DNA from 3 places in the Devosia sp. CAU 1758 genome. Region 2 is predicted to be linked to each of the others. Evidence: predicted binding sites of a transcription regulator. Region 2 holds the regulator's gene; each other region holds the start of a gene.

Region 1 (2,266 bases), 150 kb from region 2:
GGTTCGCGCAGGCGATCGGGCTGGCTTTCGGTAAAGCTCAGGCGGCCATCGTCGGAAGCGTCAATGTTTTCAAGGGAAGTGGAACCGGCCGAGAAGTGGCTGGTGACTTCGCCGGTCTCGCCATTGATGACGATGATGTGGTTGTTTTCCTGCAGGGTGACGGCCAGTTCGTTGGCGCCGTTGAAATCGGTGTATTCGGGCTCGGGGTCTTCGCCGGCAATATCAGCCAGGCCGGAAATATCGGTGACGCGCATGGTGGCGCAATCAACAGCGCCTTCAGAGACGTCGAAAAAGGTAATATTGCCACTCGGCAGCTGTGGCAGGCCGCCATCACCGAAATCCTCGTCGCGCTGGTTTTCCATTGAAATGGCAACCAGCGAACCGTCCTGGTTCTTGGCAATGGCGTCGGGCTGTCCACCCAGATCGCAGGTGGTTTCGACGGCCTTGGAGGCCAGATCGATCACCGACAGATAGCCGGTGGGTGCGGTGAAATCTTCAGTCGTGTCGACCGTGACGAGGATCTTGCCGCCGATGACGGCGACCGAGGTAGGCGAGCCGTCGAGCGCGATGAAACCGCCGGCCTTGGGGGCATTGGCGTCGGCGATGTCGATGAGGCCGACGCCGCCGACCAGCGCGTTTGAATAGACAAGCATTGTGCCGTCTTTAGTGGCGGTGATGATCTCGGCGGAATTCTCGACCGAGCCGATTTCGACGTCAGGTGTGTTGAGCGCCACAGCGAAGCTCGCGATGCGATTGAAATACTGCTCGGCCTGCACGCCGGCAGTAGAAAGGAGCAGGGCTGCGCTCAGGGCAGCAAGACGCTTTTGAACAATCATGATGGGTCCCCCGGAATGATGCCGGCCCCGCTTAGGCCCGGGGGAAAACACTCCGATGACGCTGTCATGACGCTTCGGTGACAGGCCCCGCTTCTATACAGGCGCAGCCGCGATGCCTATATTGCCCAGGAGAACAAAATAAGATTCGTCAAGGCTTGGCCGCGTGTCCGCCCCGACACAAGCGCCCGGCAAACCGTCAAGAGCATATGGCCGACACCGCACCCCTGCCCCGCCCCCAAGGCGGGCCGATCACCAGTCAATTGAACCGGCAGGCGCCGGACTATCTGGCCGGGCTCAATCCCGAGCAGCGCGATGCCGTGCTCTCGACCGAGGGGCCGCTGCTGGTGCTGGCAGGCGCCGGAACCGGCAAGACGCGGGTACTGACAACGCGCATCGCGCATATCCTCAGCCAGCGCAAGGCATGGCCATCTGAAATCCTGTCGGTGACCTTCACCAACAAGGCCGCGCGCGAGATGAAGGATCGCATCGGACGGCTGGCGGGTGACTCGGTGGAAGGCATGCCATGGCTTGGCACGTTCCACTCGATTTCGGCCCGCATCTTGCGCCGCCATGCCGAACTGGTCGATTTGAAGCCCAGTTTTACCATTCTCGATACCGACGACCAAATCCGGCTGATCAAGCAGTTGCTGGCGGCCGAGGATATTGACGAGAAGCGCTGGCCCGCGCGTCAATTCGCGGGCATGCTCGACGCCTGGAAGAACCGCGGCCTCCTGCCCAAGGACGTGCCGGCGGCCGATAGCGGCTATTTTGCCAATGGCAAGGGCGGCAAGCTCTATTACGACTATCAGGCGCGGCTGAAGACGCTCAACGCCGCCGACTTTGGCGACCTGCTGCTCGAATGCATTCGGTTGTTCCGCGAGAATTCCGAAGTTCTGGCTGAGTATCACCGTCGCTTCAAATACATGCTGGTGGACGAATATCAGGACAGCAATACCGCCCAATATCTCTGGCTGCGGCTGCTGGCGCAGGGCAAGCCAGCCAGCGAGGCCAATATCTGCGTGGTGGGCGACGATGACCAGTCGATCTATGGCTGGCGCGGCGCCGAGGTCGATAATATCCTGCGTTTCGAGAGCGATTTCCCCGGCGCCAAGGTCATCAAGCTGGAGCGCAATTACCGCTCCACAGCCAATATCCTCAAAGCCGCCTCGACCCTGATCGCCTTCAACGAAGGCAGGCTAGGCAAGACGCTGTTCACCGATATCGCCGAGGGCGGCGAGCCCATCTCGTTCACGCAGGTCTATGACAGCGAGGAAGAGGCGCGCACCGTCGGCGAGGAAATCGAGCAATATCAGCGCCAGGGCGAAGAGCTCAACTCCATGGCAATCCTGGTGCGCGCCTCCTTCCAGATGCGCGAATTTGAAGAGCGCTTCATCACGCTGGGGCTCAATTACCGCGTCATCGGCGGTCCG
Region 2 (2,266 bases):
CTCCTATAACGAGGAACTGCTCGCCCTCGCCCAGGCCATTGCCGAAATGGGCGGCCAGGTCGAACTGGCCGTCGAAAACGGCACCCGCGCCCTTCTGAAGCTCGACCGCGAACTGGCCGACCTCACCATCATTGCCGATCAGCGCATCGACGACATGCAGCGCAATATCGATGAAATGGCCGTCTCCATGATCGCCCGCCGCCAGCCCATGGCCAGTGACCTGCGCGCCATCATCACCGCCATCCATGTGGCCTCCGATCTCGAACGCGTTGGCGACATGGCCAAACAACTGGCCCGCCGGTCGCTGAAGCTCGAAGGCCTCAGCCTGCAGCCCACATTCTACAATGGCGTCAAGAACATGACCGCCCTGGTGCTGAGGCAGGTCAAGGACGCGCTCGACGCCTATGGCAATCGCGAGGCCGCCGCCTCTGTCGATGTGTGTAATCGCGACGACGAGGTGGACGCCATGTACACCTCGCTCTTCCGCGAACTCCTCACCTACATGCTCGAAGACCCGCGCAATATCACCACCTGCACTCACCTGCTGTTCTGCGCCAAGAGCCTGGAACGCGTCGGCGACCACGCCACCAATATCGCCGAACGCGCCTATTATCTCGCTACCGGCAAGCAACTGACCAGCGACGTCCAGGAACTGCAGCGCCAGCAGATCAAGGCTTAGCCACCGGTCTGCGCAGCAGATGAAAGGCTCCAGTGGAGCCAAAAATTGAACTCTCGGCCCCTGCCGCAGGCGCCGACCGACGGAGCACATCCATGCCCGCGACGATTCTCGTTGTCGAAGATGAAGGCGATATCGCCATCCTGCTGCGCTATAACCTCGAAGCCGAGGGTTTTCGGGTGGTCACCGCCGAAAGTGGCGACGAGGCCCAGCAGGCCATTGCCGAAAAGCTGCCCGACCTCATCCTGCTCGATTGGATGCTGCCCGAGATTTCTGGCATCGAACTCTGCCGGCGCCTGCGCGCCCGCGACGAAACCGCCCGCATCCCCATCATCATGCTCACCGCCCGCGGCGAAGAAGAAGAGCGCGTGCGCGGCCTGTCCACCGGCGCCGACGACTACGTTGTAAAACCCTTCTCGGTCCCCGAACTGGTCGCCCGCATCCACGCCCTGCTGCGCCGCGCCAATCCCAACCTGGTGACCACGGCTCTCAAGGTCGGCGACCTTGAACTCGATCGCACCACCCACCGCGTCCGCCGCGCCAATCGCGACGTCCATCTCGGGCCCACCGAATATCGCCTGCTCGAATATCTCATGCGCCATCCCGGCCGCGTCTATTCGCGCGAACAGCTCCTCGACGGCGTCTGGGGCAATGACGTCTATGTCGACGAACGCACCGTCGACGTCCACATCGGCCGCCTACGCCGGGCCATCAACCGCGGCAAGGAATCCGACCCGATCCGCACGGTCAGGGGCGCCGGCTATGCCTTCGACGAGAGGTTTTCCGCGAACGCTTGACCTTGCCCGGCCCTCGTCCTGCACTATTGTAGCGCCGAGGGAGCCGATGATGCCAGAAAACGAAATCCCGTTGCAGGGTGGTCAGGTCAACAACGTCGTCCGCATCGGCGACACCGTCCGCCGCGCTACGGCGCGCGACCTGAATCTGCAACACGCCCTCTTCGGCCATCTGGCCGAAAAGGGCTTCGCTGCCGCCCCGCAGTTCCTTGGACACGATGAGCGGGGCCGCGAAATCCTGACCTTCCTGCCCGGCCACGTCCCGGTTGGCGAAGACCATTTCACCGACGATCAACTGGCGGCCGGGGCGCGACTGCTGCGCCGCTACCACGATGCCACCCTCGATTTTCTCCCGGTGGTCGCGGCCGGCGCCGAAATCCTCTGCCACAACGACTGGACCCCGGCCAATTCCGTCTTCACCGATGGCCTGCCCGCCGCCATGATCGATTTCGACACCGCTGCCCCCGGCACCCGCCTCTGGGATCTGACCTATAGCGTGTGGACATGGCTCGACTTGGGCGAGCCACGATGGGCCCCCGCAGAACAGCGCCGCCGCATGACCCTGTTCGTTGCTGCATATGACCACCCCGCCTGCACGGTCTCCCTCGTCGCCGCCTGCCTCCCCACGCGTCAGGCCGGGCGGCTCCATTGGGCACAAAGGCAGGGCGTGCAGCCTGCCGTCGATTGGGCCGGACAGTGCCTGCGGTGGACTGTGGAACACATCACCGGCTTCTATCATCCGGACGGCATGCCGCAACACTTCCCTGATCGGCTTCCATAACGCCGTGCATTCCCA
Region 3 (2,266 bases), on a different contig from region 2:
TCGTACACTGCTGGATCCTTGCCATTGAGGACCCAGAGGGTGGCGCCGCCGATGATCGAGTTCTTTGGTTCGGAGATAACGTCGTCATAATAGGGAAGTGGCGCGAAGCCGACATCGAACTCCGTGGCATTGGCAATGACACCAGCGCGCCCTGCCGAGGAGTTCATGAAGATCGCGCATTCCTGAGAGTAGAACTTCGGACCAGCATCGGCACCGCCGACAGGACCACCATACTGGAACAGGCCTTCGTCAGCCCATTTCTTGAGGTTTTCCCAGTGTTTGACCTGAACGGGACCATTGAAGGTGAATTCAGTCGCGAGGCCACCGAAACCGTTCTCGAGCGTGCCGAACGGCTGGTCGTGGATTGCCGAGAGATTTTCGGTCTGGATCCAGGTGATCCAGGCACTGCTGAGGGCACAAGGTGCTGCACCCGATTCCATGATCTGCCGACCCATGGTTTCAAGTTCGGCCCATGTCTTGGGTGGCACTTCCGGATCAAGCCCGGCCTCTTCGAACACGTCCTTGTTGTAGTACATGATCGGGGTAGATGAGTTGAACGGCATCGACAGGATGTTGCCATCGGTGTCCGAGTAATAGCCGGTGACCGGAGCGAGGAAACCACTGGGGTCCCAGGCCTCGCCATTGTCGGTCATCAGCGAGTGGACCGGGTTCACGGCGCCCTTGGCGGCCATCATGGTGCCGGTGCCCACTTCAAAGACCTGCACGATGGCTGGCTGCTCATTGGCGCGGAAGGCGGCAATGGCGGCGGTCAGCGTCTCGGGGTACGTACCCTTGTAGGTGGGAACGACGACGAATTCGTCCTGGCTCTCGTTAAAGCCGTTGGCTATGCCTTCCAGCCGCTCACCCAGTTGGGCATCCATGGCGTGCCACCAGGCGATTTCGGTCTGGGCAATTGCCGGGGTTGCCGTGAGGACGGCGGCCAGCCCCACGGACAGGCACAAAGTGTTCTTGGACATGCTCACTCCCTTGTTATTGCCCTGAGACCTCCTCGTCCCGAGCTTGGTGACATTTGACAGCATCGAATCATCCTTTGCAAACAGGAAATGTTCATATGAACATCGGGGGAAGGCGGCCGACCATATAAGCCAACCTGAGTGCGCTTCTAAATCAGCCACTTAACAGGTATGTGACAATGCGGAATCGCAGGTTCGGACTGTGAATATCTCTAATGTTGCAAGTGCTTGGTTCATGTGAACATCATGTGACACTGGCGCGTCTGCGTCGTCGGAGGAGGGTTGCGTGTATTTCATCGCCGTGCAGCTGATCGCTGCCATCGTCCTGTTGCTTTGGGCCGTGCGCATGGTCCGAACGGCGGTGGAGAGGGCCTATGCGGCCGAACTCAAGCGAACCCTGGGCCGGGCGGAGCGCAACAGGCTGGGAGCCGCGGCCATTGGCATGGCGCTGGCGTTTGCGCTGCAGAGCTCAACGGCGGTTGCCGCCCTTGCCGCAAGCTTTGCCGGCGGCGGCTTGATGTCGGTTGCGACCGGCCTTGCCCTCATGCTGGGCGCCTATCTGGGATCGGCCTTCGTCGCCAGCATTCTCTCTTTTGACCTGTCACTACTGACCGCCCCGCTGATCATCATCGGCGGATTGCTCTTCCTGCGGGGCACTGAGCGCCGAACCAAGCAGGTCGGGCGCATGATCCTCGGCGTCGCCTTCGTGCTGCTGTCGCTCGAAATGGTCTCCGAGGCGACCGCGCCCTGGCGCGACAGCGACGTCCTGGCCGCCGTAGTGACCTATCTGCGGGGCGACCTCTGGACCAGCTTTGCCGTTGCTGCGCTGATTACCTGGGCCTCTTATTCATCCGTGGCCAGTGTCCTGGTCATCATCACCTTCGGCACTGCCGGGGTCATACCCATCGAGGTCGCCGCCGCCTTCCTGCTCGGCGCCAATCTGGGCGGCACGTTGATCGCCTTCGGCATGACCCGCGGCGCCGATGTGCGCGCGCGCCGGATCGCGGCAGGCGCCCTGGCCCTGCGCGGCGGTGCGGCGCTGATTTGCCTCGTGCTGCTTCAATTCCTGCAGGTCCATCAGCTCGGTCTGCCCGGAACAGTCGGTCAGCAGGCCAGTCTTGTTCATATCCTGTTCAATATCGGGGTCCTGGCCATTGGCTTGCCGCTCACCCGGCCGGTCGAGGCCCTGATGACTTGGCTGGTCAAGGATACGCCGCCGCCGGGGCAATCCGACATCGCCCGCCTTCGCCGCACCGCCTTAGTCGTTGATCCTAATGGCAATATCGACGCCT

What was found. The regulator PhoB, encoded in region 2, activates phosphate uptake and scavenging genes when phosphate is short. The targets are predictions, from matches to a motif close to TGTCATNNANCTGTCAT.
Region 1: ACXYMS_RS04410 (esterase-like activity of phytase family protein) is a predicted target of PhoB. The motif match lies at 903-919, and genes of this name have one in related genera.
Region 3: ugpB (sn-glycerol-3-phosphate ABC transporter substrate-binding protein UgpB) is a predicted target of PhoB. The motif match lies at 1,137-1,153, and genes of this name have one in related genera.

Annotation. Positions count from the first base shown of each region.
Region 1 is NZ_JBTLRJ010000001.1:885,569-887,834, reverse strand. Features, by position in the region: gene ACXYMS_RS04410 (esterase-like activity of phytase family protein) at 1-836, opposite strand, end outside; gene ACXYMS_RS04405 (UvrD-helicase domain-containing protein) at 1,043-2,266, shown strand, end outside.
Region 2 is NZ_JBTLRJ010000001.1:733,083-735,348, reverse strand. Features, by position in the region: gene phoU (phosphate signaling complex protein PhoU) at 1-679, shown strand, start outside; gene phoB (phosphate regulon transcriptional regulator PhoB) at 772-1,473, shown strand; gene ACXYMS_RS03690 (phosphotransferase) at 1,523-2,251, shown strand.
Region 3 is NZ_JBTLRJ010000002.1:336,430-338,695, reverse strand. Features, by position in the region: gene ugpB (sn-glycerol-3-phosphate ABC transporter substrate-binding protein UgpB) at 1-977, opposite strand, end outside; gene ACXYMS_RS07635 (Na/Pi cotransporter family protein) at 1,261-2,266, shown strand, end outside.